3 regions of the Streptomyces sp. NPDC047981 genome follow, and region 3 is predicted to be linked to each of the others. Evidence: riboswitches for the same ligand, from Rfam matches in the RefSeq annotation. Region 3 holds a riboswitch; each other region holds the start of a gene.
What was found. A riboswitch is a leader RNA that binds a small molecule or an ion and turns the genes downstream of it on or off. The one in region 3 is predicted to bind cobalamin.

Region 1: another riboswitch for cobalamin. It lies ahead of AB0E14_RS17125 (energy-coupling factor ABC transporter permease); the one in region 3 lies ahead of metE (5-methyltetrahydropteroyltriglutamate--homocysteine S-methyltransferase).
Region 2: another riboswitch for cobalamin. It lies ahead of cobN (cobaltochelatase subunit CobN); the one in region 3 lies ahead of metE (5-methyltetrahydropteroyltriglutamate--homocysteine S-methyltransferase).

Annotation. Positions count from the first base shown of each region.
Region 1 is NZ_JBEZNQ010000025.1:54,001-63,952, reverse strand. It holds gene AB0E14_RS17150 (DNRLRE domain-containing protein) at 1-4,077, opposite strand, end outside; gene AB0E14_RS17145 (MmpS family transport accessory protein) at 4,462-4,908, shown strand; gene dhaK (dihydroxyacetone kinase subunit DhaK) at 5,302-6,294, shown strand; gene dhaL (dihydroxyacetone kinase subunit DhaL) at 6,375-6,974, shown strand; gene AB0E14_RS17130 (PTS fructose transporter subunit IIA) at 6,971-7,375, shown strand; cobalamin riboswitch at 7,448-7,672, shown strand; gene AB0E14_RS17125 (energy-coupling factor ABC transporter permease) at 7,701-8,399, shown strand; gene AB0E14_RS17120 (energy-coupling factor ABC transporter substrate-binding protein) at 8,399-8,746, shown strand; gene cbiQ (cobalt ECF transporter T component CbiQ) at 8,753-9,502, shown strand; gene AB0E14_RS17110 (ATP-binding cassette domain-containing protein) at 9,499-9,952, shown strand, end outside.
Region 2 is NZ_JBEZNQ010000018.1:73,553-83,504, reverse strand. It holds gene AB0E14_RS13675 (D-2-hydroxyacid dehydrogenase family protein) at 1-297, shown strand, start outside; gene AB0E14_RS13670 (nucleoside hydrolase) at 420-1,400, shown strand; gene AB0E14_RS13665 (alpha/beta hydrolase) at 1,417-2,280, opposite strand; gene abc-f (ribosomal protection-like ABC-F family protein) at 2,485-4,068, shown strand; gene cobN (cobaltochelatase subunit CobN) at 4,065-7,667, opposite strand; cobalamin riboswitch at 7,744-7,877, opposite strand; gene AB0E14_RS13650 (cobalamin biosynthesis protein CobG) at 7,936-9,396, shown strand; gene AB0E14_RS13645 (precorrin-8X methylmutase) at 9,411-9,952, shown strand, end outside.
Region 3 is NZ_JBEZNQ010000056.1:2,690-12,641, reverse strand. It holds gene mmsB (3-hydroxyisobutyrate dehydrogenase) at 1-786, shown strand, start outside; gene AB0E14_RS27920 (enoyl-CoA hydratase) at 783-1,574, shown strand; gene metE (5-methyltetrahydropteroyltriglutamate--homocysteine S-methyltransferase) at 1,659-3,977, opposite strand; cobalamin riboswitch at 4,161-4,315, opposite strand; gene aceB (malate synthase A) at 4,470-6,068, opposite strand; gene aceA (isocitrate lyase) at 6,190-7,473, opposite strand; gene AB0E14_RS27900 (short-chain fatty acyl-CoA regulator family protein) at 7,868-9,265, shown strand; gene AB0E14_RS27895 (TetR/AcrR family transcriptional regulator) at 9,306-9,947, opposite strand.

The DNA.
Region 1 (9,952 bases), on a different contig from region 3:
CTTGACCAGCTTGACGTTCTTGTTCCCCTGCGTGGCGTCGTAGGTGAACTTGAACACCTTGGGCTGGGACCACGTCTCACCGTCGGCGATCTGGCCGAGCAGTCCCTTGTCGGTGTAGTAGAAGGTGATCTTGCGACCGGAGATGTCCGTCATGGACTTCACGTGGTCGTAGATCTTGGAGTTGGTCAGGTTGGTGCCGCTGACCTTGACGCCCGAGTCGTTGATGTACGAGTAGCCGGCGTCACCCTTCTTGTAGTACTCGACCGTGAGCGACTGCCGGCCGGCCGGGTCCGTGATGTACGTCAGGAACTTGGTCGGCTTGTTGTTGGACTTGCGCTCCTCGTACGTGAACGTCTGTGTGTTGCCGTCGTTGTCCACGGCCGACGTCATGTAGCCGTCGCAGCCGAACAGGAACCGCGTGCCGTCGGGGCGCGTGAGCGTCCAGGCGTCGGGGACCGGGTCCTTGGTCGGCTTGCAGTCCAGGCCGGCCATCATCGTCAGCTTGTAGTGGACACCCGCCGGTGCCTTCCAGACGCTGTTGGCGGCGTCCCAGCGGAAGGTGTGGGTCGTGCCGTCGCCGTCGGGGAGACGGACCTCGGTCGGGTTCGGGTTCGGGTGGAAGTCCAGCGGCGCGCCGAGGCGCGTCGGACCGGAGACCTGTGCCGACCAGCCGTGGCCGAGGACCGTGTCCGAGGTGTCCAGGCTGTTGTAGGCGAGGCGGGCGAAGGTGTTGAGCCCGCGGCCCGGGTTGTTGATGGCGTTGTACTGCCACACGGTGTTGCCCGAGGCCAGGTTGTTCATGACCGTCGAGCCGGCGCCGGCGTTCTTGCCCGAGTAGGAGTAGAACTTCTCCAGGCCCAGCGTGTTGGAGGTCGGGTCCTCGACCGTCACGTTCTGCTTGAGTGACGGGATGCCACCGGTGCCCGCGGACAGCCAGGTGCCGTCGGCGACCTTCTTGATGTCCCAGCCGAGCACGTAGTTCAGGCGCTTGTTGCCCTCGTCCGAGTTGATCGGCGTCTTGACCTGCGCCTGGATCGTCGCCGACTTGCCCGGCAGCAGGGCCGGGATCGCGGTGGACAGCTGGTTGCCGCCCGTGGTGACGTCCGTGCCGTCGGGCAGCTTCCAGGTGTACGAAAGCACCCGCTCACCGGCCGCCCACGCCGTGGACGTGGTGTTGGTGACCGTGAACTCGACCGTGTACTGCGAATTCGGCGTCATCCGGGCCGGAGTCGTCGGGGCGTAGTACGTGTCCTCGGTCGTCGCGTCGACGTAGATGACCTGCATGTACGGACGCAGCTGCGGGTCCGAGGCCTCGGACGACAGGAACAGGGTGCGCTCCTGCGGGCCGGTGGTGGTCTCGTCCTTCAGCTTGACCAGGACGCCCTTGTTGTTGGCGGGAGTCCTGACCCAGGACTGCATGAGTCCGGTGGCGTCCCACCAGTGGCGGCCGACCTCGTCGGTGATCTGCGGAACGGTGTCGGAGACGGTGGCGGAGAAGTCACCGCCGGCGGTGGTCCACGGGGTCGTCGAGTTCGCGTTGTTCCACGTGGCCTGGGTCTCGGTGAAGTCCCGGGTCAGGGAGTGGAGTTCGTAGATCGCACCGTTGGTCGTGCTGGTGGTCTCCGCGCCCCACATGTACATCTTGTTCTCCAGCACCGTGGCGGTGGTGGGGATGTCCGTGGTGGGGAACTTCACGACGGCACGGGTCTTGCCGTACGTACCGGAGTTGTTGCCCACGCTCAGCCAGGTCTGCGCCTTGCCGGAGACCAGACCGTCGTGGTTGACGGTCGGCTGCTGCGAGGAGAGCGTGGTGTCGGTCTGGCCCGCCTGGATGATCTTCATCGTCCGGCCGGCCTTGGGGATGCCCACGATGCGGGTCGGCGACCCGAGGAGCTGGCCGTTCTTGGTCTTGACCGCGAGCTGGTAGTAGTACGACTTCCCGATCTCGCTGGAGCTTGAGTCCGGGGTCGGCACCGCCGTGGTGTCCGTGTAGGCGGTGGCCGTGGACACGATCGGGGCGATCAGCGTCGCGGCGGACGGCGTGAAGGCCTGCTGCGTGGAGCGGTGCAGCTGGTACTCCACGATGTCCAGGCCGGTGTCACCGCTGCCGTTGGCGTACGCCGGCCACGAGAGTTCCGGGCCGGTGGAGTGGACCACCGTCGGCGAGTTCAGCGACGTGCCGACGGCCCCGTAGGTCACCGTCAGGCGCGGGTACGTGGAGGTCTCGCCGCCGTAGGTGTTGCCGTCGGCCGCCTCGTAGCGCGGGCCGCCGGTCGGCGCGGTGCCCGACTCGTCCTTGGCCTTGAGCACGAAGCCGTGGTTGGTCGCCGTGCCGGAGACCCACTTCTGGACCGTGTCGGCGACGGGGAAGTCGTGCCACTTGTTGTAGTCCCAGGCGGCCTTGTTGATCTCGGCGGGGTTCACCAGCCGCACCGAGTCGGCCAGCGTGCGGGTCGTGGACGAGCCCGTGTCGCCGAGGACGACCTTCCCGGCGTTCCCCTTGGCGAAGCTCAGCTCCGCCGCGTCCAGGGTCTTCCAGACGCCGCCGCTGCCGGTCTGGTTGACCGTGTAGTTCTTGGTGCCGCCGTTGTGGGTGACCGTGTACGGGGCGGCCGTGGCCGCGTCCGCCGCGGCCGGGTAGTGCACGTCCACCCGGTACGTGTCGGTCTCGTGGACCCTCGGCTGCCAGGTGTACGACTCGCCCGTGAGCGCGTTCTTGTTGTAGGCGTAGTCGTCGTTGGTCGCCGCGCCACCGGTCGTGGTGGATCGCGGCCACTCGCCGACCGCCGCCGTACCGGCATCGCCGTCGTCCAGGGACACGGTGGTGCCGGACAGTTCGCCCACCAGCGCGCTGGTGTTGGACCAGGTCGCGGGCGTCGCGCCCGCCTCGCTCCACGCCCCGGTGGCCCGGTGAGCTTCGAGGGCGACGGCATTGCCGTTGGTGGTGTGCGACTGGTCGTAGTACAGACTCAGCCGGGCCGCGTCGACCTTCACCCCCGCCGGGATCTCGCTCATCGGGAACTTGATCAGCGAGCGGGCGATGCCGGTGTCCGTCTTGCCGACCGACAGCTTCCAGGTGTTGTTGAAGTTCACCGCCGGCTGGTCCGAGAGGACCATCGTGTCCTCGGAGACCGAGGCGATCGGCGTGATCGTGATCGTCGGGTCGATCACGACCGGGTACTGACGCTCCTTCGCCGCGAGCCACGTGGCGTCCGGCGTGACGGTCAGCTTCCAGCCCTTGCCGTCGGCGTCCCTGGTCAGCTTCTGGGTGACCTTGGTGCTGTACGTACCGCCGGTGACCGACTGCGGATCCTTCTTGGCGTCCGTCATGTACGGAGCCGGGATCACCATCACCGGAGTGCCCGGGGCCTCGCCGAAGAAGGCGATCGAGCCGTCCTTGCGGGTCTCCGGCGTCAGACCGCCCTCGGTGTCCAGGGTGAAGGTGAACGACACCGGACCGGCCGGGCGTTCGGAGAGGACGATGTCCTCCTTCACCTGGCCGTTGCCGACCCGGTACGACAGGTCCGCTCCGGGGACGGCGTCCTTGTAGACGACCCTGTCGCCCTTCGCCTCCGGCTTGAGCGCACCGGCACCGGTCAGGCCGAACGTGACGGCCCCGCCACCCTCCGCCTCGAAACGCATGAACCGGCCCGCGTCGGAGCCGAACCAGCTCTTGCCGGCGTTCGCGGTGTTGGCGAAGTCGAAGCCCTTGTCCTGGGTGGCGCGCACGGTCGTCTCGACCGGCTTCCACGACGTCCCGGACCTGTACGACGTCGGCACCGCCGTCAGTTCGGCCTCGACCCGGCCGTCCGAAAGCTGCCAGAAGCGCGCCTGCGACGTGCGCTTGGCCGTGAGCTCCTTGACCCGCTTCGCCTTCGGAAGCTTCTCGCCCTTCGGCAGCTTCTCCCGGCTGGGTATGTCCAGGTTCCCGCCGACCGGGGGCTTCGTCTCACCCTCATCGTCCGAGAACCAACCCGCGATCGTGTCGACAACACCCTTGTCGTCGTCATTCGTCGCCGGTGATTCGGGAGCCGCATAGGCGATCTGCGGCAATAGCGTGCCCGCTACCGCCGCCACGACCAGACAGGAGAGAAATCTCCCGTACGGAACTTTCACCTCAATACCTTTCGCTATCGGCGCGCCCGCAACGCACGCGAAATGGGCACGCCGAACGAGCCGGAGCAGATGTCTCCGCCCGGCTTGGAGCAATGCGAGCCGACCGCGAGAAGCAAGAAAGCACGAGCTCACGGGAGTCGCGGTGGGCTTTCTAATCAGTCTCCTGATGCTTGGTCAACCCTGGTTACATACAGGACAATTACGCGACCTCAGATGCGCTGTTCGCCCGATTCTTCCGCTCGCTCGCGCCCGGTCGGCGGCGTGGTGTATAACCGCCCAGTTCATCTGTCAGCTCACCGAAAGCCGGGCTCTTTCATGTCTTCCAATGAACTAGCGGAAAACGCCGTGCGGGAGGAGAACGAACCCGAGGGCGCCGAAGGCTCGCCGGACCGACAGGGGCTGCTGGTCGCGGGAATCGTCCTGCTCGCCTGCCTCGGGCTCGTCGGCTACGGCATGCTCGACACGGACGAGCAGCCGAAGCCGCGAGCCGTGCCGACGGCCGAGGTGACGTACGAGGTCACGGGGACGGGGACCGCCGAGATCTCCTACCTCGCCCGCAGCGAGGACGGCACGGCCAGGGTCGAGAAGGGCATCACCCTTCCCTGGAAGAAGTCCGTCCAGGTGCCCCTCGGCAAGGCCCCGACCGTCGCTGTCGTACTCGACGGAAAAGGCGGACAGGCGGCCTGCACCTTGGCGATCCGCGGGCAGCACGTCCAGCGCGCCACCGCCATCGGCGAGTTCGGGCGCGCCACATGCTCCGGCCAACTGCTTGCCGGCGACGACGAGAAGTGACGCATCTCCCCTCAGAACACCTGCTGTCCGGTTCGCCCGCTCGGGTGTGCACATGCTCCCCGAAGCCATTCGCGCTGAAGGGAAGGTCCGTGTCGCCACCGACATTTCCTCCCTCCCTTCGAGATGTACGCCGCTGAGGTCAGTACCAGTGCTCCGGTGACCGTTCGGGACGTCGCAGGGCCGGCCGGCGATCGCCGCCAGTGGGCCTCCGAGCTGTTCCACGGCCGGGCGAGAATGCACCTGCTCGACTTCAGCCTTGCCCACGTGACCTTCGCCGCGGCAACGTCGATACTGCCCGGGAGAGGGATCACGACTACCCCCTCCATCCGCCACGGCATGACCTGCGAAGACCCAGCAAATGAACCCTTCCGCCGGAATCCCGAGGAGACACTCGTGAGGATGCTGATCAACGTTCCGGAGACCGTCGTCGCCGACGCGCTGCGGGGTATGGCCGCCGCGCATCCCGAGCTGACCGTCGATGTCGAGAACCGCGTGGTGCTGCGGCGGGACGCGCCCGTCGCCGGGAAGGTGGGGCTCGTGTCCGGGGGTGGGTCCGGGCACGAGCCGTTGCACGGGGGGTTCGTGGGGCCCGGGATGTTGGCGGCCGCCTGTCCCGGGGAGGTGTTCACCTCGCCCGTGCCCGATCAGATGGTGCGGGCCGCCGCCGCGGTCGACAGTGGGGCCGGGGTGCTGTTCGTCGTCAAGAACTACACCGGTGACGTCCTCAACTTCGAGATGGCCGCCGAACTCGCCGAGGACGAGGGCATCCAGATCGCCAAAGTGCTGGTGAACGACGACGTGGCCGTGACGGACAGTCTGTACACGGCCGGGCGGCGCGGCACCGGGGCGACGCTCTTCGTGGAGAAGATCGCCGGGGCCGCTGCCGAGGAGGGGGCACCCCTGGAGCGGGTCGAGTCGATCGCCCGGCGGGTGAACGAGCGGTCGCGGAGCTTCGGTGTGGCGCTGAGCGCGTGCAGCACGCCGGCCAAGTGCAGTCCGACGTTCGAACTGCCCGAGGGAGAGCTGGAGTTGGGGATAGGCATTCACGGTGAGCCGGGGCGCGAGCGACGGGCGATGATGACCTCGCGCGAGATCGCCGACTTCGCCGTGGACGCCGTCCTGGAGGATCTGCGGCCGTCCGGTCCTGTGCTCGCCCTGGTGAACGGGATGGGGGCCACGCCGCTGCTCGAACTGTACGGGTTCAACGCCGAGGTGCAACGGGTGCTGGCCGAGCGCGGTGTGCCCGTCGCCCGCACGCTGGTCGGCAACTACGTGACCTCGCTCGACATGGCCGGTTGCTCGGTGACGCTCTGCGAGGCCGACGAGGAACTGCTGCGGCTCTGGGACGCGCCGGTGCAGACGGCCGCCCTGCGCTGGGGCCGGTGAGGGAGATGTCCGGGGTGCACGAGGAAGCGGGTCGTGACATGAGCCAGGGTGGGGACGACGAAGGCGGGGAAGGCGTGGAGCTGTTCGACGGAGCCTTCTTCCGTCGCTGGCTGGCGGCAGCCGCCGTCGCCGTGGACCGGGAGGCCGACCGGCTCACGGAGCTCGACTCGGCTATCGGCGACGCCGACCACGGCGCCAATCTGAAGCGGGGGTTCGCCGCCGTGACGGAGATCCTCGGCAAGGAGCAGCCGGAGACCCCGGGGGCCGTACTCGTCCTGGCCGGGCGACAGTTGATCTCCACCGTCGGCGGCGCGTCCGGGCCGCTCTACGGGACGCTGCTGCGCCGCACCGGCAAGGCGCTCGGCGAGGCCGGGGCGGTGACGCGGGAGGAGCTGGCGGCGGCGCTGACCGCAGGGGTTGCCGGCGTCGCTCAGCTGGGCGGGGCCCAGCCGGGCGACAAGACGATGCTGGACGCGCTGGTGCCCGCGGCCGAGGCCCTCGGCGACTCCTTCGCCGCCGCCCGGGAGGCGGCGGAGGCCGGCGCCCTGGCGACCGTACCCCTGCGGGCGCGCAAGGGCAGGGCGAGCTATCTGGGCGAGCGTTCGGTCGGGCACCAGGACCCCGGGGCCACCTCGTCGGCGCTGCTGATCGCCGCGCTCGCGGAGGTGGCCGCCGCATGACCGGTCAGGTGGGCATCGTGCTGGTCTCGCACAGCGCGGCGGTGGCCGACTCCGTCGCCGCCCTCGCCCGGGGCCTCGCGGGCGGCGGGGCGACCGCGCCGGTCGCCGCCGCCGGAGGCACCCCGGACGGAGGGCTCGGCACCAGCTCCGAGCGGATCGTCGAGGCGGCCAAGGCGGTCGACGGGGGCGCCGGGGTGGCTCTCCTCGTCGACCTCGGGAGCGCCGTACTGACAGTGAAGGCGCTCATCGCCGAGGGCGACGAGTTGCCCGAGGGCGCGCGGCTCGTGGACGCGCCCTTGGTGGAGGGCGCCGTCGCCGCGCTCGTGACGGCGAGCGCGGGCGGGGACCTGGACGCGGTGTCGGCCGCGGCGGCGGAGGCGTACACGTACCGGAAGGAGTGAGCGCGCACCAGGGGCAGGAGGGGCGGGCAGGGGGCGCGCGGGAGATCCGTCACACACCGTCCAGGGGCGCACCCGTGTTGTGATGTACCTGGTCAACCCACTAATGTCACAGCGCCTTGGTGTACGGGAAACCGGTGCGGTACCGGTGCGGCCCTCGCCACTGTGATCGGGAAGTCCGGCTCCATCCCTCCGGGGAAGCCACTGGACCGCCGTGGGAGACCACGGTGGTGTGGGAAGGCGGAGCCGCGGCGGCATGACCCGTCAGCCAGGAGACCGGCCAAGGTGCGTTGTCCATCCACGAGGTGCTGGAGAGGGTCTCCCAACCATGCATATAGCCGAGGGGTATCTGCCCCCTGTGCACGCGGCCGCCTGGGGCGTCGCGTCCGCTCCCTTCGTCGTCCACGGCGTTCGCGCGCTGACCCGCGAGGTCAAGGCCAACCCCGAGTCCACCCTGCTGCTCGGCGCGTCCGGCGCGTTCACCTTCGTCCTGTCGGCCCTCAAGATCCCGTCGGTCACGGGCAGTTGTTCGCACCCGACCGGCACGGGCCTGGGCGCGATCCTGTTCCGTCCGCCGGTGATGGCGGTCCTTGGCACGATCACCCTGCTGTTCCAGGCGCTGCTGCTCGCGCACGGCGGGCTCACGACGCTCGGCGCCAACGTCTTCTCGATGGCGATCGTCGGGCCGTGGGCCGGATTCGGTACGTACTGGCTGCTGCGCCGGTTCGACGTGCCGCTCATGGTGAGCGTGTTCTTCGGCGCGTTCGTCGCCGACCTGTCGACGTACTGCGTCACCAGCGTCCAGCTCGCGCTGGCCTTCCCCGACCCGGGCAGCGGTGTGGTCGGCGCGCTGGCCAAGTTCGGTTCCATCTTCGCGGTCACGCAGTTGCCGCTCGCCGTCAGCGAGGGTCTGCTGACCGTCCTCGTGATGCGGCTGCTCACGCAGTCCAGCAAGGCCGACCTGACCCGGCTCGGGGTGCTGCTCCCGTCCCGCAAGAAGAACGAGAAGGCGGAGGCGAGCGCCTGATGAGCCGGAACGCGAAGATCAACTCCCTGCTCCTGCTCGTCGTCGCGGCCCTTGCGGTGCTGCCGCTGGTCCTGGGCCTCGGCGACCACAAGGAGGAGCCGTTCGCCGGCGCGGACGGCGAGGCGGAGGCGGCGATCACGGAGATCGCTCCCGACTACGAGCCGTGGTTCAGCCCGCTCTACGAGCCTCCGTCCGGCGAGATCGAGTCGGCGCTCTTCTCCCTTCAGGCCGCGCTCGGCGCGGGCGTGCTGGCGTACTACTTCGGTGTGCACCGGGGCCGCAAGCAGGGGGAGGCGCGCGCCGAGGCGAAGGCGCTGCGGTCGGCGTCGTCCGGCGACGACGTCTAGCCGCCGGTGCTGCCGATCGACGCGGCGGCGCACAGCAGTCGCTGGCGCCGCCGTCATCCGTGCGAGAAGGCCGCGCTCGGCTTCGGTCTCACGCTGTGCGCGGTCTGTCTGCCGCCGTGGCCGGGTGCCGTCCTGGTCGCGGCGGCCACCCTGGCCGTCCTGCTCGGTCCGGCGGGCGTGCCGGGGCGTCAGCTGTGGCGCGCGTTCCGCATCCCGCTGGGCTTCTGTGTGACGGGCGCGATCCCGCTCCTCTTCGAGGTGGGCGGGGCGCGGGGTCTCGTCGTGCTCGCGCAGGACGGCCCCGTCCACGCCGGTGAGCTGCTGCTGCGGACCTCGTCGGCGTCCCTGGGCGTGCTGCTGTTCGCCTTCACCACGCCCGTGTCGGACGTGCTGCCCCGGCTCGTGCGGGCGGGGGTGCCGGCGCCGGTGGTGGATGTGGCGCTCGTGATGTACCGGATCAGCTTCCTCCTGCTGGACACGATGTCCAAGATCCGGCAGGCGCAGGCCGCCCGGCTGGGGCTGACGACCCGCGCGGCGACCTGGCGTTCGCTCGCCGGGCTCGGCGCGACCTCGTTCGTCCGCGCCTTCGACCGGGCCCAGCGGCTGCAGTCCGGGCTCGCCGGGCGGGGCTACGACGGGACGCTGCGCGTCCTGGTGCCCGAGGCGGCGGTCTCGGGCCGGTTCCTCGCCTCGACGGCCGGCCTGCTCACCGGACTCGTCGTCCTCACTCTCGTCCTGGAAAGGTCACTGCCGTGAGTCCCGCACCCCCTGTCGTGGAACTGGTGAAAGCCACGTTCGCCTACGAGGACGGGCCGCTGATCCTCGACGGTGTCGACTTCGCCGTGCCGGAGGGCCGGGCGCTCGCGCTGCTCGGCCGCAACGGCGGCGGCAAGACGACGTTGCTGCGGCTGCTCAGCGGTGGCCTGCGCTGCGGCGGCGGCGCGCTCCGGCTGGACGGTGCGGAGGTGTCGTACGACCGGAAGGGGCTGACGCGGCTGCGGACGACGGTGCAGCTCGTGGTCCAGGACCCGGACGACCAGCTCTTCGCCGCGTCGGTCGGGCAGGACGTGTCGTTCGGCCCGATGAACCTGGGGCTTCCGGAGGAGGAGGTACGGCTCCGGGTGCGCGAGGCGCTGGAGGCGCTGGACATCGTCGCGCTGGAGGACCGGCCGACGCATCTGCTGTCGTACGGGCAGCGGAAGCGGG
Region 2 (9,952 bases), on a different contig from region 3:
CCCGAACTGCGGGCGATGCGCCCGAGCGCGTACCTGGTCAACACCTCACGGGCCGGCCTGGTCGACGGCCCCGCGCTGCTGCGGGCGCTCCGCGAGGACTGGATCGCGGGGGCGGGCCTCGACGTCTTCACCACCGAACCGCTGCCCTCGGACGACCCCCTGCGCACCCTCCCCAACGTGCTGGCCCTCCCCCACCTCGGCTACGTGACACGCGCCAACTACGGCCGCTACTTCGGCCAGGCGGTGGAGGACATCGAGGCGTTCCTCGATGGGAAGCCGGTGCGGACACTGGGGTAGCGCCCGGGGGGTGGCGGCCGGGGGGATGGCGGCCGTCGGGGGGCCGCGCCCCGAGGCCGTGGCGGCGCGGGACATGCCCTCGCGCCCGTGACGGCCGGCCGCGGCTGTGGGACGGTGGGACCATGCCCGTACCCGTGATCCTCGACTGCGATCCCGGTCACGACGACGCGTTCAACATCCTGCTCGCCGCCGCCCACCCGGCCGTCGAGCTCCTCGCCCTCACCACCGTGGCGGGCAACCAGACGGTCGAGAAGACCACGCTGAACGCCCGCCGCGTCTGCGAGGTCGCCGGGATCCGCGGGGTGCCGATCGCGGCCGGCCGGGACCGGCCGCTGCGCGGCGGGCCGGACCGGGAGCCGCGCGTCGCCGCGGACATCCACGGCGGCTCGGGGCTCGACGGCCCGGGCTTCGGCGAGGGCGAACCCGACGTCCCGCAGGACCCGCGCGACGCGCTGACCCTGATCCGGGACACCCTCCTCACCCACCCGGCGCCGGTGACGCTCGTCCCGACCGGGCCGCTCAGCAACATCGCCACGTTCCTGCTCGCCCACCCGGAGCTGACCCCCCGGATCGAGCGGATCGTGCTCATGGGCGGCTCGACCGGACGCGGGAACACCACCCCGGCCGCGGAGTTCAACATCCTCTGCGACCCGGAGGCCGCCGACATCGTCTTCTCCAGCGGACTGCCGATCACGATGATCGGGCTGAACGCCACGCACCAGGCCCGGGCGACGCCCGAGGTCGTCGCCCGGATCGCGGCGCTCGGCACCCCGCTCGCCCGGCTCTGCGTCCAGCTGCTGACGTACTTCGCCGGGACCTACCGGGAGGTGTACGGCTTCGACACGCCTCCTCTGCACGATCCGCTCACCGTGGCGCACCTGATCGACCCGTCCCTGATCAGCCTGGTGCGGGCGGCGGTCTCGGTCGAGCTGACCGGCACGCACACCCGGGGCGCCACGGTCGTGGACCTGCACGGGGTGACGGGCCGGCCGGCCAACGCGGACGTGGGGATGGAGGTCGACGTGCCGGGCTTCTGGGAGCTGGTCATCGACGCCGTACGGGTCTTGGGCGAGCCGGCCGAGGGTCCGCCGGACACGCCCTGACACGACCAGGGTCCGCTCAACCCTCCAGCACCTCGCGCAGGGCCTTCGCGAACTCCGTCGGGGCTCCCTGCTGGCCGTACTCGCCGCCCAGGAAGCCGCCGTGGTGGCTGGGGAAGACGGCGGGCTCGCTGCCCAGGGCGGCGGCCACCTCCACGCCCGCGCGGTGGGCGAGTTCGCCCTCCGACTCGACGCCCACCGCGACGACCACGCGGGCAGGCGCGGCGCGGAGCGCCTCGAAGTCGGGGACGTAGCCGGTGCAGGTGCGCATGTTCTGGCCGAGCAGCGCGTCGTCGCGCGAGCCGTCGTCCTCGGCCGGCAGGCCGAACGCGGCGGGCGAGGGCGCCGGCTCGTCGGCCCAGTCCGCCGGGACCTCGCCCTTGCGGCTGGTGAGGACGATGAACTTGGCCATCGCGGGCCCCATGCCCTCGCGCAGATACGTCTCGCGGACGTCCACGCAGGCCGCGAGGGCCGGCTCCCGGTCCGGGAGCACCCCCACGACCGGCGGCTCGTGCGCGACGAGGGTGCGCACGAGGTCGCCGTGGCGGGCGACGAGTTCGAGCGCGTTGACCGCGCCGCCGCTGCTGGCGAAGACGTCCACCGGGCCCGTGCCGAGCGCCTCGATGACCCGGCGCAGGTCGTCGGCGTGCTCGGCGGGCGTCGTCTCGGCGGCGCCGTCGGTGCGGGGGCTGCGGGCGACGCCCCTGGGGTCGTAGGTGACGACGGTGCGGTCGGTGAAGTGGGAGGCCAGCGTGGTGAAACCGGTCGCGTCCATGGGCGAACCGACCAGGAGCAGCGGGGCGGTCGTCGGCTCGCCGGGACGGATGTCGTAGCTCAGGGTGGCACCGGTCGCGTCGAGCGTGCGGGTGTCGATCTCGGCCATGGTTCCTTCTCCTCTGGTCTCTCTCGGTTCGAAGGGGTAGACGGCCGGCGGAGGCGAAACTCATCGCTCCGGCGGTGACTTCCCCCGAGACGGGACGAGACGAGACGCAGCGTCTTGCGCAATCACTCCGGGCGCCCTACAGTCTTCGCATCGAGACGAGACGTCTCGTCTCACAGATCAGATCGTCGACGACAGGAGTCGCTCTTGTTCCGTGTCCATCTCACCGACGTCACCAAGCGCTACGACGACCGGCTGGTCCTCGACCGGGTCTCCCTCACCGTCCGGCCCGGCGAGCGCGTCGGCGTCGTCGGCGACAACGGCTCCGGCAAGTCCACCCTCCTCCGGCTCCTCGCCGGCCTGGAGCGGCCCGACAACGGCACCGTCGCCGTCGAGGCCCCCGGCGGCCTCGGCCACCTCGCCCAGACCCTGGACCTCCCGGGTACGGCGACCGTCGGCGACGCCGTCGACCTCGCGCTCGCCGACGTACGGGAGCTGGAGCGGGCCATCCGGGCGGCCGAGGCGGAACTCGACCGCAGCGGGGACCTCGACGGCTACGCCGCGCTCCTCGCCGCGTACGAGGCACGGGGCGGCCAGGACGCCGACCGGCGCGTCGAGACGACGCTGCGGCAGCTCGGCGAGCGCGCGCCGCTCGACCGGGACCGCCCGCTCGCCACGCTCTCCGGCGGGCAGCGCTCACGCCTCGCGCTCGCCGCCACCCTCGCCGCCGACCCCGAACTGCTCCTCCTCGACGAGCCGACCAACGACCTCGACGACGAGGCCGTGAACTGGCTGGAGGAGCGGCTGCGCGCACACCGCGGCACCGTCGTCGCCGTCACCCACGACCGGGCCTTCCTCGACCGCGTCACCACCGCCGTCCTGGAGGTCGACCACGACCTGCGGACCGTACGCCGGTACGGCAACGGCTACGACGGCTATCTGACCGGCCGCGCCGCCGAACGGGCCCGCTGGGAGCGGGAGTACGAGGAGTGGCGGGCCGAGCTCGCCCGGTACTCGGCCCTCGCCGACGCGACCATCGACCGCTTCTCCGCCATCCCGCGCAAGGCCCCGGCCGCCTTCAGCGGGGCGGGCGCCTTCCGGGCCAGGTCACGGGCGCACGGCGCGATGAGCAGGATCCGGGCCGCCCGCGAGAGGCTGCACCGGCTCACCGAGAACCCGGTGGCCGCGCCCCCGGAACCGCTGCGGTTCACCGCCGCCTTCGAGGGCGAGGCGGCCGGCGCGGTCGCCCTGACCGACGTCCGGGTGGCGGGGCGCCTCGCACTGGACTCCCTGCACCTGGCCCCCGGCGAGCGGCTCCTCGTCACCGGCCCCAACGGCGCCGGAAAGTCCACCCTCCTGAAGGTCCTCGCGGGCGAACTCACCCCGGACAGCGGGACGGTGACGGCCCCGCGCCGGGTCGGGACGCTCCACCAGGACACCGCCCTGCCCGACGACCCGCGCACCGTGGCGGAGGCCTTCGGGGCGGGCCGGGAGGACGAGCTGCTGCGGCTCGGGCTCTTCACCGCCGCCGATCTGGCCGTACCCGTACGGGAGTTGTCCACCGGACAGCGCCGGAAGCTGGAACTGGCCCGCCTGGTCACCCGCCCTGCGGACCTGCTCCTCCTCGACGAACCGACCAACCACCTCGCCCCCGGCCTGGTGGAGGAGATGGAGGCCGCGCTCGCCCACTACCCCGGCACCCTGGTGATCGTCACCCACGACCGCAGGATCCGGACCGGCTTCCGGGGCCGCCGCCTCGAACTGACCCCGGAAGCCGTCGTGACCGCCTAGTCGTCGCCCTCCAGGTCGCCCTCCGACTCCAGGAACACCTGGCGCAGGGCGGCCAGGGTCTCGGGGTCCGGCTTCTCCCACATGCCGCGCGACTCGGCCTCCAGGAGGCGCTCCGCGATGCCGTGCAGGGCCCAGGGGTTGGCCTCCTTCAGGAAGGCCTGGTTCTCCGGGTCGAGGACGTACGTCTCGGTGAGCTTGTCGTACATCCAGTCGGCGACGACCCCGGTCGTCGCGTCGTAGCCGAAGAGGTAGTCGACCGTCGCCGCCAGCTCGAACGCGCCCTTGTAGCCGTGGCGGCGCATCGCCTCGATCCACTTCGGGTTGACCACGCGGGCCCGGAAGACCCGCGAGGTCTCCTCGACCAGCGTCCGGGTACGGACGGTCTCCGGGCGGGTGGAGTCGCCGATGTACGCCTCGGGCGCGGTGCCCGTGAGCGCGCGGACGGTCGCGACCATGCCGCCGTGGTACTGGAAGTAGTCGTCGGAGTCGGCGATGTCGTGCTCGCGGGTGTCCGTGTTCTTCGCCGCGACCGCGATCCGCTTGTACGCCGTCTCCATCTCGGCCCGCGCCGGGCGGCCTTCGAGCCCGCGGCCGTAGGCGTAGCCGCCCCAGACCGTGTACACCTCGGCGAGGTCCGCGTCCGTCCGCCAGTCGCGCGAGTCGATCAGCTGGAGGATGCCCGCGCCGTAGGTGCCGGGCCGCGAGCCGAAGATCCGGGTGGTCGCGCGCCGCTCGTCGCCGTGCTCGGCGAGGTCCGCCTGCGCGTGCGCCCGTACGTAGTTGTCCGCGGCCGGCTCGTCGAGCCCGGCGGCCAGCCGTACGGCGTCGTCGAGGACCCCGATGACGTGCGGGAACGCGTCCCGGAAGAAGCCCGAGATGCGCAGCGTGACGTCGATGCGCGGGCGGCCCAGCTCGGCGAGCGGGACCGGTTCCAGGCCGTTCACCCGGCGCGAGGCGTCGTCCCAGGTGGGGCGGACGCCCAGGAGGGCGAGCGCCTCGGCGACGTCGTCACCGGCCGTGCGCATCGCGCTCGTACCCCAGAGGGAGAGCCCGACGGAGGTGGGCCACTCGCCGTTGTCGGCGCGGTAGCGCGACAGGAGCGAGTCGGCGAGCGCCTGGCCGGTCTCCCAGGCAAGACGGGAGGGGACGGCCTTGGGGTCGACGGAGTAGAAGTTCCGGCCCGTCGGCAGCACGTTGACCAGGCCCCGGAGCGGAGAACCCGAGGGGCCGGCCGGGACGAAGCCGCCGTTCAGCGCGTGCACGGCGTGCGCGAGTTCGTCGGTCGTCGCGGCCAGGCGCGGGACGACCTGCTCGGCGGCGAACCGGAGCACGGCGGCCACGTCCGGGCCGTGCGCGGCGGCGACGCCCGCGACCGCGTCCACGGACCAGTCGGCGGCCTCCATCGCCTCGACGAGCGCGCGCGCCGTCGCCTCCGCCTCGTCGGCGGTGGTCCGGGTCGCGGCCGACTCGTCCAGGCCGAGCGCCTCGCGCAGACCCGGCAGGGCCTGCGTACCGCCCCAGATCTGCCGGGCGCGCAGGATCGACAGGACCAGGTTGACCCGCTCGGGCCCGGTCGGCGCCCCGCCGAGCACGTGCAGACCGTCGCGGATCTGAGCGTCCTTGACCTCGCAGAGCCAGCCGTCGACGTGCAGCAGGAAGTCGTCGAAGCCGTCGTCCTCGGGACGGTCCTCCATGCCCAGGTCGTGGTCGAGCTTGGCCGCCTGGATCAGCGTCCAGATCTGCGCCCGGATCGCCGGCAGCTTCGAGGGGTCCATGGAGGAGATCTGCGCGTACTCGTCGAGCAGCTGCTCCAGGCGCGCGATGTCGCCGTACGAGTCGGCGCGGGCCATCGGCGGCACCAGGTGGTCGACGAGCGTGGCGTGCACGCGCCGCTTGGCCTGCGTGCCCTCACCCGGGTCGTTGACGAGGAACGGGTAGACCAGCGGGATGTCACCGAGCGCCGCGTCCGGGCCGCACGCGGCCGACAGGCCGGCGTTCTTGCCGGGCAGCCACTCCAGGTTGCCGTGCTTGCCGAGGTGGACCATGGCGTCCGCCCCGAAGCCGCCGTCCTCGGCGCGCGCCGCGATCCAGCGGTAGGCGGCCAAGTAGTGGTGGGACGGCGGGAGATCGGGGTCGTGGTAGATCGCGATCGGGTTCTCGCCGAAGCCGCGCGGCGGCTGGATGAGGATCAGCAGGTTCCCGCGCCGCAGCGCGGCGAGGACGATGTCGCCCTCCGGGTTGCGGGAGCGGTCGAGGAACATCTCGCCGGGCGCGGGGCCCCAGTGCTCCTCCACGGCCTCCCGCAGCTCGGCCGGGAGCTGCGCGTACCAGCGCTTGTAGTCGGCGGCCGGGATGCGGACCGGGTTCTTGGCCAGCTGCTCCTCGGTCAGCCAGTCCTGGTCGTGGCCGCCTGCCTCGATCAGGGCGTAGATCAGCTCGTCGCCGTCGCCGGAGACGATCCCCGGGATGTCGGCCTCGGCCCCGAAGTCGTACCCCTCGGCGATCAGCCGCCGCAGCAGCGCGACGGCGGAGGCGGGGGTGTCCAGGCCGACCGCGTTGCCGATCCGGGAGTGCTTCGTCGGGTACGCGGAGAGGACGAGCGCGAGCTTCTTCTCCGCGTTCGGGATGTGCCGCAGCCGGGCGTGGCGGACCGCGATCCCGGCGACGCGGGAGGCCCGCTCGGCATCGGCGACGTACGCGGGGAGCCCGTCCTCGTCGATCTCCTTGAAGGAGAACGGCACGGTGATCAGGCGGCCGTCGAACTCGGGCACGGCGACCTGGCTGGCGGCGTCCAGCGGGGAGAGCCCCTCGTCGTTCTCCTCCCAGGCGGCCCGCGAGCCGGTGAGGCAGAGCGCCTGCAGGATCGGCACGTCGAGGGCGGCGAGCGCGCCCGCGTCCCAGGCGTCCTCGTCGCCGCCCGCCTGTGCCTCGGCCGGCTTCGTGCCACCGGCGGCGAGGACGGTGGTGACGATCGCGTCCGCGCGCTTCAGCGTCTCGATCAGCTCGGGCTCGGGGGCGCGCAGGGAGGCCACGTAGAGCGGCAGGGGGCGGGCGCCCGCGTCCTCGATCGCCGAGCAGAGGGCGTCGACGAAGGCGGTGTTCCCGCTCATGTGGTGGGCGCGGTAGTAGAGCACCGCGATGGTCGGGCCCTCGGTCGTCCGGGCCGTGCGCTCCAGCGGGCCCCAGGTGGGCGCGGCGGCCGGGGCCTCGAAGCCGTGGCCGGTCAGCAGCAGGGTGTCGGCGAGGAACCGGGCCAGCTGCTCCAGGTTGGCCGGGCCGCCGTGCGCGAGGTAGGCGTGGGCCTCGGTGGCGACGCCGACGGGGACGGTGGAGGCCTCCATGAGCTGGGCGTCGGGGGCCTGTTCGCCGGAGAGCACGACGACCGGCTTCCCGGCCGCGCGCACGGCCGTCAGGCCCTCCTCCCACGCCCGCAGCCCGCCGAGGAGGCGGACGACGACGAGGTCGGCCTCGTCGAGGAGCCCGGGCAGGTCGTCCGGGGCGAGCCGGGAGGGGTTGGCGAACCGGTAGGCGACCGGGCCGCCGGCCGCGCGGGCGCTGAGCAGGTCGGTGTCGGAGTGCGACAGCAACAGAATTCGCATGCGTGCGCAGGCCTTCCTCGGGGTTGTCCGCGCCCCGGGTGGTCGTGTGGGTTGGGGCCTCCCCTGCTCGAGCGAAGCCGAGAGCTTGGGGAAGGGAGTTCCTGACTCACCGGGACCCTTGCGGGGCCCGGCTCACAGTGGCGGGACCGCGCCGGATTCTCACCGGGCTTCCTCCCCGGGGTCCTGGGACCCCATGCCGATCTGCATAGTAGATCGTGCGTCCGCCGGGCCGGTCTGGCCCGTCGGCGTCGTGGGTATGCTCGCCGCCATGCCGCCCACCCCACCCGCACGTCCCAACCCGGGCGAACCGCCCGTACGGGACCGTGGTGACGCCTGCCCCGGGGCGCTTCGACTGCACGCCGCCGACGACGGACGTCTGGCCCGACTGCGGCTGCCCGCAGGGTTGTTGACGACTCATCAGGTACTGGTTCTGGCCTCGGTGGCCGAGGAGCTCGGGGACGGGCGGGTCAGTGTCACGTCCCGGGGGAACGTGGAGCTGCGCGGGCTCGGCGAGGCCTGTGGCGCGGCGCTGGCCGAGCGGCTCTCGGGCGCCGGACTGCTGCCCTCCGAGACCCATGAGCGGGTCCGGAACATCGTGGCCTCCCCGGCGGCCGGACTCGACGGACTCGGCCACGGAGACGTGCAGTTGTGGGCCCGCGAACTGGACGCGCTGCTGTGCGCCCGGCCGTGGACGGCGGCCCTGTCCGGCCGGTTCCTCTTCGCCCTGGACGACGGGCGGGGCGATGTGGCGGGGCTCGGCGGAGATGTGACGTTGATCGCAGAAGGCCCGTCGGTACGGGTACGGGTGGGGGGCCAGGACGTCCGGGTCGGCGCCGCCGACGCGCCCCGGGCCGCGCTCGCCGCCGCCGGGGCCTTCCTGGCCGCCGCCCGCACCGCCGGGAACGGCGCCTGGCGCGTACGGGAGCTGCCCGAGGGGCACGCCCCGGACCTGCCCGGCGCGCTCGCGGGCGCCGGGATCACGGCGGTCATGGCGGTCCCGGCGATCCCTGCGCTCCCGACGGTCCCTGTGCTCCCGGCGGTCATGGCGGTCCCGGCGGTCCCGGCGGTCCCGGCGGTCATGGCGGTCCCGGCGGTCCCGGCGGAGCCCGCGACGGCCGCCGAGCCCGAGTCCGGGGGGACGGGCGCCCATCCCAAGCCCGCGACGGCCGCCGAGCCCGCGCCCGGAACGGTCACCGAGCCCCTACCGGCCATGGACCCTCCACCCGCCGGGCCGCCCGCCCCCGGGCCCCTCGGCGACCAGGCCCTCCACGTACTCGCGCCCCTCGGGCGGCTGACCGCCGACCAGTTGCGGGCGCTCGCCGCGAGCGGCGGCGAGGTGCGGCTCACGCCCTGGCGCGGGGCCGTCGTCACCGGCCTCGCCGACCCGGGCGCCGTCGCGGCCCGGCTGCGCGAGCTCGACGCCCACGGTCTCGTCACCGACCCCCGCTCTCCCTGGGCCGGGGTCGGCGCCTGCACCGGGCGCCCCGGCTGCGCGAAGTCCCTCGCGGACGTGCGCGCCGACGCCACCCCGGGCAGCGGCCACGGCCCCGGCGGGCTGCCCGTGTACTTCTCCGGGTGCGAGCGGCGCTGCGGCCACCCGCACGGCGCCTGGGTCGACGTCCTCGCCACCGGCGACGGCGCGTACCTGGTCGACGGCGTCCCCACCCCCCGTACCGCCCTGCCCGACGCCGTCGCGGCGGCCCGCGTCCCCACAGCAACCACGAGATGAGCGAGAGCAGCAGGATGTTCGACTACGAGAAGGACGGCACGGAGATCTACCGCCAGTCCTTTGCCACGATCCGCGCCGAGGCGGACCTCGCGGGTCTGCCCGCCGACGTCGCCCAGGTCGCCGTCCGCATGATCCACGCCTGCGGCATGACCGACCTGGTCGCCGACCTCGCGTACTCCCCGCAGGTCGTCTCCCGGGCCCGCGCCGCCCTGCGCGCGGGCGCGCCGATCCTCTGCGACGCGCAGATGGTCGCCAGCGGTGTCACCCGCAGGCGGCTGCCCGCCGACAACGAGGTCGTCTGCACGCTCTCCGACCCGTCCGTGCCCGCGCTCGCCGCCGAACTCGGCACCACCCGCAGCGCCGCCGCCCTCGAACTCTGGCGCGACCGCCTCGAAGGTTCCGTCGTCGCCATCGGCAACGCGCCCACCGCGCTCTTCCACCTCCTGGAGATGGTCGCCAAGGGCGCCGGGAAGCCCGCCGCCGTCCTCGGCATACCCGTCGGCTTCATCGGCGCCGCCGAGTCCAAGGACGCCCTGGCGGCCCAGACCCTCGGCCT
Region 3 (9,952 bases):
CTGGCCTCGGCCGCCCGCGCGGGCGTGGAGCCCGTGGCGTCCGCCGCAGAGGCGGTCGCCTGCGCGGATGTCGTCGTCAGCATGCTGCCGGCAGGGCGGCACGTCCTCGACCTGTACGACGGCGTCCTCGCCGCCGCCCGCCCCGGCGCCCTGTTCGTCGACTGCTCGACCATCGACGTCGCCGACGCCCGCACCGCGCACGCGCGGGCGGCCGCCGCCGGTCTGCGGTCCCTGGACGCCCCCGTCTCGGGCGGGGTGGTCGGCGCGGAGGCCGGCACGCTGACGTTCATGGCCGGCGGGGGAGCGGGGGAGTTCGCCGAAGCCCTTCCGCTCCTCGAGGCCATGGGCCAGAAGAGCGTCCACTGCGGCGGGCCCGGGGCAGGCCAGGCCGCCAAGATCTGCAACAACATGATCCTCGGCATCTCCATGATCGCCGTCAGCGAGGCGTTCGTCCTCGGCGAGAGCCTCGGCCTCTCCCACCAGGCGCTGTACGACGTGGCCTCGACGGCCTCGGGGCAGTGCTGGGCGCTGAGCGTCAACTGCCCGGTCCCCGGGCCGGTTCCGACCAGCCCGGCAAACCGGGACTACCGGCCCGGCTTCGCCGCCTCCCTGATGGCCAAGGACCTGGGCCTGGCGGCCGCCGCCGCCAGGGCGGGAGGCGTCCACGCCGAACTGGGCCTCAAAGCCGCCGACCTGTACGCCGCGTACGCGGAACGCGTCGGAGCCGCTGAGGACTTCTCGGGCATCGTCCGCACCGTCAGGCAGAGCGAAGGAGACCGCGCATGACCGCCGCCGAGGCCCAGGAGTACGAGACGATCGTCGTCGAACGCAAGGGCCGCACCGCCCTCCTCACGCTCAACCGGCCCGGCGCGCTCAACGCGCTGAACCTGCAGGTCATGAACGAGGTCGTGGCCGCCACCGAGGCCCTCGACCGGGACCCGGAGTGCGGCTGCGTCGTCCTCACCGGCTCGGCCAAGGCCTTCGCGGCCGGGGCCGACATCAAGGAGATGCGGCCCCAGGGCTACCTGGACATGTACCTCGCGGACTGGTTCGCCGCCTGGGACCGGCTCGGGCAGCTGCGCACCCCGACCGTCGCCGCCGTCTCGGGCTACGCCCTCGGCGGCGGCTGCGAACTCGCCATGCTCTGCGACGTCCTGCTCGCCGCCGACACCGCCGTCTTCGGCCAGCCGGAGATCAAGCTGGGCGTCGTCCCGGGCATCGGCGGCTCCCAGCGGCTGACCCGTGCCGTCGGCAAGGCGAAAGCCATGGAGATGTGCCTCACCGGCCGCACCATGGACGCGGCCGAGGCCGAACGCGCTGGCCTCGTCTCCCGGGTCCTCCCGGCCGACGAACTGCTCCCCGAGGCGCTCGCCGTCGCGGAGACGATCGCCGGCATGTCGCTGCCGGTGGCGATGATGGCCAAGGAGGCGGTGGCCCGGGCCTTCGAGACCACCCTCGCCGAGGGCGTGCGCTTCGAACGGCGGCTGTTCCACGCGGTGTTCGCCACCGCGGACCAGAAGGAGGGCATGGCCGCCTTCGTCGACAAGCGACCGCCGGAGTTCCGGCACCGCTGACGCCGGCCGCGGAGGAGGGGCCGGGGCGCCTGTACGCGAGAGCCGGGGCGCCCGCACGCGCCCCGGCCCTCGCGGACGCCCCGGTCAGGACGCGGGCAGCTCGCCCCGGACCGTGCGCGCCGCCGCGACCAGGTTCTCCAGCGAGGCGCGGGTCTCGGGCCAGCCCCGGGTCTTCAGACCGCAGTCGGGGTTGACCCAGAGCCGCTCGGCGGGAATGGCCCGCAGCCCCGTACGGAGCAGATCGGCGGCCTCCTCGGCGCTCGGGACGCGCGGGGAGTGGATGTCGTACACGCCGGGACCGGCCTCGCGCGGGTAGCCGTGCGCGGCCAGCTCGCGGGCGACCTGCATGTGCGAGCGGGCGGCCTCCAGGCTGATCACGTCGGCGTCCAGGTCGTCGATGGCCCGCACGATGTCACCGAACTCGGCGTAGCACATGTGGGTGTGGATCTGGGTGTCCGGCCGGACCCCGCTGGTGGAGAGCCGAAACGCCTCGGTCGCCCACGCCAGGTAGCCGGCGTGGTCGGCGGCGCGCAGCGGCAGGGTCTCCCGGAGCGCCGGTTCGTCGACCTGGATGACCGAGGTCCCGGCCGCCTCCAGGTCGCCGACCTCGTCGCGCAGGGCGAGCGCGACCTGCCGGGCGGTCTCGCCGAGCGGCTGGTCGTCGCGGACGAAGGACCAGGCGAGCATGGTGACCGGCCCCGTCAGCATGCCCTTGACCGGGCGGTGGGTCAGGGACTGCGCGTACGTGGTCCAGCGCACCGTCATCGGCGCGGGGCGGGAGATGTCACCGGCCAGGACCGGGGGCCGGACGTAGCGGGTGCCGTAGGACTGCACCCAGCCGTGGCGCGTGGCGAGGTACCCGGTCAGCTGCTCGGCGAAGTACTGCACCATGTCGTTGCGTTCGGGCTCGCCGTGCACCAGGAGGTCCAGGCCCGCCTTCTCCTGGAACGCGATCACCTCCCGGACCTCGGCCTTGACCCGCTCCTCGTAATCGGCCGTGTCGATCCGGCCCGCCCGCAGGTCGGCGCGGGCGGTCCGCAGTTCGGCGGTCTGCGGGAAGGAGCCGATGGTGGTCGTCGGCAGCAGGGGCAGGCCGAGGTGGGCGTGCTGGGCGGCGGCCCGCTCGGCGTACGGCCGGGAGCGGCGGGTGTCGGCGGCGGAGACCGCGCCGGTACGGGCGCGCACGGCCGGGTCGCGGGTGAGCGGCGACTCCGCGCGCGAGGCCAGGTCGGCCCGGTTGGCGGCCAGTTCGGCGGTGATCGCGGACGTGCCGTGGGACAGGCCCCTGGCGAGGGTGACGACCTCGGCCGTCTTCTGCCGGGCGAAGGCGAGCCAGCGCAGGATCTGCGGGTCGATGTCCCGCTCGGCGGTGGCGTCGAGGGGCACGTGCAGCAGCGAGCAGGAGGCCGCGACGTCGACCCGGTCGGCGAGGCCGAGCAGGGTGCCGAGGGTCGTCAGGGACTTCGCCAGATCGGCGACCCAGACGTTGCGTCCGTCGACGACGCCCGCGACCAGTCGCTTGCCGGGCAGCCCGCCCACGGCCGCGAGGGCCTCCAGGTTGGCGGCGGCGGTTCCCGTGAAGTCGAGGGCGAGCCCTTCGACGGGCGCCTTGGCGAGGACGGGGAGGGCCTCGCCGAGCCGGTCGAAGTACGACGCGACCAGCAGCTTCGGCCGGTCCGTGCGGCCACCGAGCTCGCGGTAGGCGCGGGCGGCGGCGTTCAGCTCGGCCGGGGTGCGGTCCTGGACGAGGGCCGGCTCGTCGAGCTGGACCCAGGCCGCGCCCGCCGCGCGGAGGTCGGCGAGGACCGAGGCGTAGACGGGCAGCAGCCGGTCGAGGAGAGTGAGCGGCTCCAAGTCGGCGGCCACTCCGGGGGCCGGCTTGGCGAGGAGCAGGTAGGTGATCGGGCCGACGAGGACCGGACGCGCCGTCAGGCCGATCGCGAGGGCTTCCCTCAGCTCGGCGACCTGCTGGGTGGAGTCGGCGGTGAAGACGGTGTCCGGGCCCAACTCGGGCACCAGATAGTGGTAGTTGGTGTCGAACCACTTGGTCATCTCCAGCGGCGCGACGTCCTGCGTGCCGCGGGCCATCGCGAAGTAGCCGTCGAGGCGGTCGGAGTCGACGGCGGCGCGGTGGCGGTCGGGGATGGCGCCGACCATGACGCTGGTGTCCAGCACGTGGTCGTAGTACGAGAAGTCGCCGGTCGGCACCTCGTGGAGGCCGGCTTCGGCCAGCTGCCGCCAGTTCGAACGGCGCAGGTCGGCCGCGGTGGCCCGGAGGGCGTCGGCGGTGACGCGGCCCTTCCAGTAGCCCTCGACGGCCTTCTTCAGTTCCCGGTGCTGCCCCTGACGGGGGTAGCCGTACACGGTGGCCCGTGCTGCCGCGGCTGCGGTCCTGGTGGTCACGGAGATCTCCTTCGCGAGATGAATCCCTGAGATCCCGGGGACGGGACGAGAGCGCGAAGGGGTGACGGACCGGACGGCCGGCCTCGCGCGGACGCGCGGGTCTCCGTCTGGTGTGGTCGCCGACCCGCCCTCGAGGTCACCGGGATGTCCGCGCGCGGAATCGTCCGCGTGCGGGCAACGGGCAGGTCTTCGGACTCGCGGGCACGCTCGCCGGATCGAACCGGCGGGCACCTACTGGCCGTCGCTTCCCAGACCCGTACGGGTCCAGTGCGTATGACGGCGGTCGTTCCCGCTCACCGCTGCGGGGCAGTCCCGGATTCCCACCGGGTTCCCTCTTACGACGCATCCCGCCTGGCGGACGGGGCGAACCAGCTGCACCGGCCACCCTAAGGGGCCGGACGGCGTCGTGACGGGCGAAGTCCACCATGCGGATGGTGAACCGAGACACGCCGTCGACGCCGGCCCCTCCGCCGAGGGGCGGGGTCCCCTCGCTCACGAGCGGGGCTCCGCGTGCCGCACGAGGTGGCGGGAGTAGGCGTCCGGGGTGAAGAAGAGCGGCAGTTCGCCGCTGAGGGCGTTCCGTTCGAGCATCGCCCGCACCTCCTCCAGCGGGGCCCACGGGTACTGGGCGCCGAGCGTGTCGAGCTCCTCGTCGAGCAGCCGAACGACGGTCTCCCGGTCGATCAGCCGGTGCCGCACCCACTGCCAGATCTGCACGCGGGCGATCTCGGCGGTCGCCGCGTCCTCCATCAGACCGTCCAGGGCGACGGCGCCCTGGCCGCGCAGCCAGGCCGCGAAGTAGCCGAGCGCGACCGAGATGTTCGTGCGGATGCCCTCCCGGGTGGGCGGTCCGCTGATCCGGCGTACCGACAGCAGGTCCGCCGGGGTGACCTCCACGTCGTCCCGAGTCCGGTGGATCTGGTCCGGCAGGTCGCCGAGGACCCCGTCGAACGCCTTGCGGCAGACCTGGACGAGCCCCGGATGGGCGACCCAGGAGCCGTCGAAACCGTCCTCCGCCTCCCGCTCCTTGTCGAGGCGCACCTTGGCGAGTGCCGCCTCGTGGGCGGCCGGGTCCCTGCTCGGCACCTGGGCCGCCATCCCGCCGATGGCGTGCGCGCCCCGCTGGTGGCAGGTGCGGACGAGCAGCTCGGTGTAGGCCCGCATGAACGGGGCGGTCATGGTGACCTGACCCCGGTCGGGCAGGAGGAAGTCGGTGCGGTGGCCGAAGGTCTTGATCAGGCTGAACAGGTAGTCCCAGCGGCCCGCGTTGAGACCCGAGCTGTGCTCGCGCAGCTCGTAGAGGATCTCCTCCATCTCGAACGCGGCCGTGATCGTCTCGATGAGCACGGTGGCGCGGACCGTGCCCCGGGGCATGCCGAGGAGCTCCTGTGCGAGCAGGAACACGTCGTTCCACAGTCGGGCCTCGTACCGGTTCTCCAGCTTCGGGAGGTAGAAGTACGGGCCGTGGCCGGCGTCGATCTGGCGATGCGCGCAGTGGAAGAAGTACAGGCCGAAGTCGACGAGCGAGGCGGGCACCGGGGCACCGTCGAACTCGAGGTGCTCCTCCAGAAGGTGCCAGCCGCGCGGCCGGACGACGATCGTGGCGAGCCGGTCGAGGTCGGCGAGCCGGTACTCCTTGCCGTCGGCGGTGGTGAAGTCGATGCTGCGGTCGATCGCGTCGCGCAGGACGAGTTGGCCCCCGACGATGTTCTCCCAGGTGGGCGCCGTGGCGTCCTCGAAGTCCGCCATCCACACGCGGGCGCCGGAGTTGAGGGCGTTGACCGCCATGCGGCGGTCCGGCGGTCCGGTGATCTCGACCCGCCGGTCGGTCAGCCCGGGGGCGGGAGGGGCGACGCGCCAGCTGGGGTCGTCGCGGACGGCGGAGGTGACCGGGGAGAAGACCAGCGGGGCCCCGCCGGCCAGGCGCAGGGCCTGGCGGCGGCGCTCCTTCATCAGGTCCAGTCGGCGTTCGCCGAACGCCTCCGCCAGCTTCCCGACGAAGTCCAGGGCGGCGGGGGTGAGGATCTCGGCGTGCCGGTCACCCGGTGCGGCGAGAACGCGGACGCGGTGGGTCGGCGCGGTGGTGGGCATCGGATTCTCCTGGGGTGGGACCTGAGGGAGGCGGGACGTGACCCGGGGCCGGGCCGCCCGACGCGGCCCGGTGCCGGGCCGGACGGGACCCGGTGCCGGGTCCGGCGGACCGATGTCGGCCCTAGTGGAACTGCTCCTCCTCCGTGGAGCCGGTCAGGGCCGTGGTGGAGGACGCGGGGTTCACGGCGGTGGAGACCAGGTCGAAGTAGCCCGTGCCGACCTCGCGCTGGTGCCGGACGGCGGTGAAGCCCTGGGCCTGCGCGGCGAACTCCCGCTCCTGGAGGTCGACATAGGCCGTCATGCCGTGCTCGGCGTAACCGCGGGCGAGGTCGAACATGCCGTGGTTGAGGGAGTGGAAGCCGGCCAGCGTGATGAACTGGAACTTGTAGCCCATCGCGCCCAGTTCGCGCTGGAACTTGGCGATCTGGTCGTCGTCCAGGGCCGCCTTCCAGTTGAAGGACGGCGAGCAGTTGTAGGCGAGCATCCGGTCCGGGTACCGCGCGTGGATCGCCTCGGCGAACTCCCGCGCCTGCGCCAGGTCCGGGGTGCCCGTCTCGACCCAGATGAGGTCGGCGTAGGGGGCGTAGGCCAGGCCGCGGGCGATGACCGGGCCCATGCCGTTCTGGACGTGGTGGAAGCCCTCCGAGGTGCGCTCGCCGGTGACGAACGGGGCGTCGCGCTCGTCGATGTCGCTGGTCAGCAGCGTCGCGGCGAGCGCGTCGGTGCGGGCGACGATCAGGGTCGGGGTGTCCGCGATGTCGGCGGCGAGCCGGGCCGCGTTGAGCGTGCGGATGTGCTGGGAGGTCGGGACGAGGACCTTGCCCCCGAGGTGGCCGCACTTCTTCTCGGACGCGAGCTGGTCCTCGTAGTGGATGCCCGCCGCGCCGGCCGCGATCATCGCCTTCGTCAGCTCGAAGGCGTTGAGCGGGCCGCCGAACCCGGCTTCGGCGTCGGCGACGATCGGAGCGAGCCAGTCCGTCGTGTCCGTGCCGCCCTCGGCGGTCGCGATCTGGTCGGCCCGCAGCAGGGCGTTGTTGATCCGACGGACCACCTGAGGAACGGAGTTGACGGGGTAGAGGCTCTGGTCGGGGTAGGTGTGACCGGCCTGGTTGGCGTCGGCGGCGACCTGCCATCCGGAGAGGTAGATGGCCTGGAGGCCGGCGCGGACCTGCTGGACGGCCTGGCCGCCGGTGAGGGCGCCGAGCGCGTGGACGTAATCGAGGTCGTGCAGCTGCCGCCAGAGCCGCTCGGCGCCGCGCCGGGCCAGGGTGTGCTCCTCACGGACGCTGCCGGACAGCCGCAGCACGTCCTCGGCGGTGTACGTGCGCTCGATGCCGGCCCAGCGCGGGTCGGTCGCCCAGCGCTCTGCGAGCTGCGCGGCGGTCGGCTTCGTCGTCTCGGTCATGATCGTCACCGTCTCCCTGCTTTGTTGTGTTTGCCAATCCGCTGTGTGGTCCTTCCAGGGAGTGGCACGCAGTGTCTGTCGATGGTTCGCGGCCCGCCGGTGCCCGGGGAGGCGGAGATGAGCAATCTGGCCGCTCCGGTCCGTCTCGGCGCCGGAACTGCCGACATCAGGGCGTGAATCGGGTCCCGGCTCCCCGCTCTGGACCGGTGGGGTCCGGCGGGCCGCACCTCGACTCTGGCACTGGCACCGCGTGCCATCAATCGTGGAGTCCTGCCAAGTTCTGCGAATCTTCGGACGCCGGATCGCCAAGATTGCGAAGGGTGCGAAGCGTGCCCGGTGGCGTACGCTGCGCATGACCCGGACGCGGAGTCCCGGGGGCGGAGGGGAGCGCGCGGTGGGCAGGACGTACGCGGGGGCGCGGCTGCGGAGGCTGCGCGAGGAGCGCCGGATGAGTCAGGCGGAGCTGGCCAGGACCCTGGGAATCTCGCCGAGCTATCTGAACCAGATGGAGCACGACTCCCGCCCGCTCACCGTGCCCGTGCTGCTGCGGCTCACCGAGACCTTCGGCGTCGACCCGGCCTTCTTCTCCGAGCGGGACACCGGCAGGCTCGTCGCGGACCTCCGGGAGGCGCTCGCGGGGGAGTTGGGCGCGTCCCGCGTCGCCCCCTCCGAACTGGCCGAACTGGCCTCACGGATGCCTGACGTCGCCCGGGTCCTGGTCCGACTCGGCCGCCGGAACCAGGCGTTGTCCGAGCAGTTGGCGGACGTCACCGACGGCCGGCACGGCGCCGGGGAGTCGCCGCGCTCCGCCCACGAGGAGATCAGGGACTTCTTCTACCGCCGGCAGAACTACCTGCACGACATCGACCTCGGGGCCGAAGGCCTGGCCGCGGAGATCGGCATCCGGCCGGGCGAGGTCGTCGGGGCCCTGACGACGCGTCTCGCCGACGCCCACGGCGTGCGGCTCGCCACGGAGACCGGCGACCGCCTGCACCACTACGACGGGACGACGCGGACCCTGCACCTCTCCCCGCGCCTGCGCCCCGGGCAGCGTGCCTTCCGCATGGCGACCCAACTCGCCCTGCTGGAGTGGGACGCGGAACTCGACCGGCACGCGGCCGAGGACTTCGATGCGGGTTCGCCCGCCCACGCCCTGGCCCGCATCGGGATCGCCAACTACTTCGCGGCGGCGCTGATCCTCCCGTACCGCTCCTTCCACGCCGTCGCCGAGGAGTTCCGGTACGACATCGAGCGGCTCACCGACCACTTCGGCCTCGGCCACGAGACGGTCTGCCACCGGCTGAGCACCCTGCAGCGGCCCCGGCTGCGCGGGGTGCCCTTCTCCTTCGTCCGCGTCGACCGGGCCGGCAACCTGTCCAAGCGGCAGTCGGCGACCGGCTTCCACTTCTCCCGCGCGGGTGGCACCTGCCCGCTGTGGAACGTGTACGAGGCGTTCGCCGCCCCGGGGCGCATCCATGTCCAGATCGCGGCCATGCCCGACGGCCGGCGGTATCTGTGGACGGCCCGCGCCGTCACCCGGCACCGCGGCGGCTGGGGCGAGCCCGGCAAGACCTTCGCGATCGGTCTGGGCTGCGAACTCCGCCACGCCGCACGGCTGGTGTACTCCGACGGCCTCGACCTCGACAACGCGGCGGCGGCCACCCCGATCGGGATGGGCTGCCGACTCTGCGAACGGCTCGACTGTCCCCAGCGGGCGGTGCCTCCGCTCGGCCTCCCGCTGCGGATCGACCAGAACAGCGGCACCTTCGTGCCGTACCCGGTGGCCCGCTGAATCCGTCGGACGTCACCCGCCGGACGTCACCCGCCGGACGTCACTCGCCGGACGTCGGTCGTCGGCCGTCTGCTGTCGTCGCGGGGGCCTCCGGTCGCGCGGCGGGCCAACGGCCGAGCGTCGCGATCTCGCTCTCGAAGAGGGCTTCCGGTGACACGTCCATTCCCGTGAAGTGGCCCGCGAGTTCGAGCGAGAGCACCCCGTGGAGACGGGTCCAGAAGGCCATCGCCGTGGCGAAGGGGTCCGTCGAGCCCGCCGACTCACCGGCCCGCAGGAGCGCGCTCATGATCTCGCTCGCGATGCCGGTGATCTCGTCCGGTGCGTGGTAGCCGGGCACGGGTGTGCCGTACACGAGGAAGTAGCGGTGCGGGTCGGCGAGGGCCCAGCGGCGCAGCGCGCGGGCCAGGCCCGCGAGGTCGGCGCCCGCGTCCTCGGCCTGGCCGACGGTGTCGGCGAGGCTGCGGTACGCGTCCCGGACGAGTTCGGTGATCAGCTCGTCCCGGCCCGCGAAGTAGCGGTACAGCGCGGGGCCGCTCATGCCCATCTTCTTGGCGATGGCGTTGAGCGAGAGAGCCGAGGCGCCGTCGGCCGCGATCTGCTCCCAGGCCAGTTGCTTGACCTCCGCCCGCACCTGGTTGCGGTACCGCTCCCGTGGCGTCCCGCCGGTCTCCGTGTCCGTCATGGTTC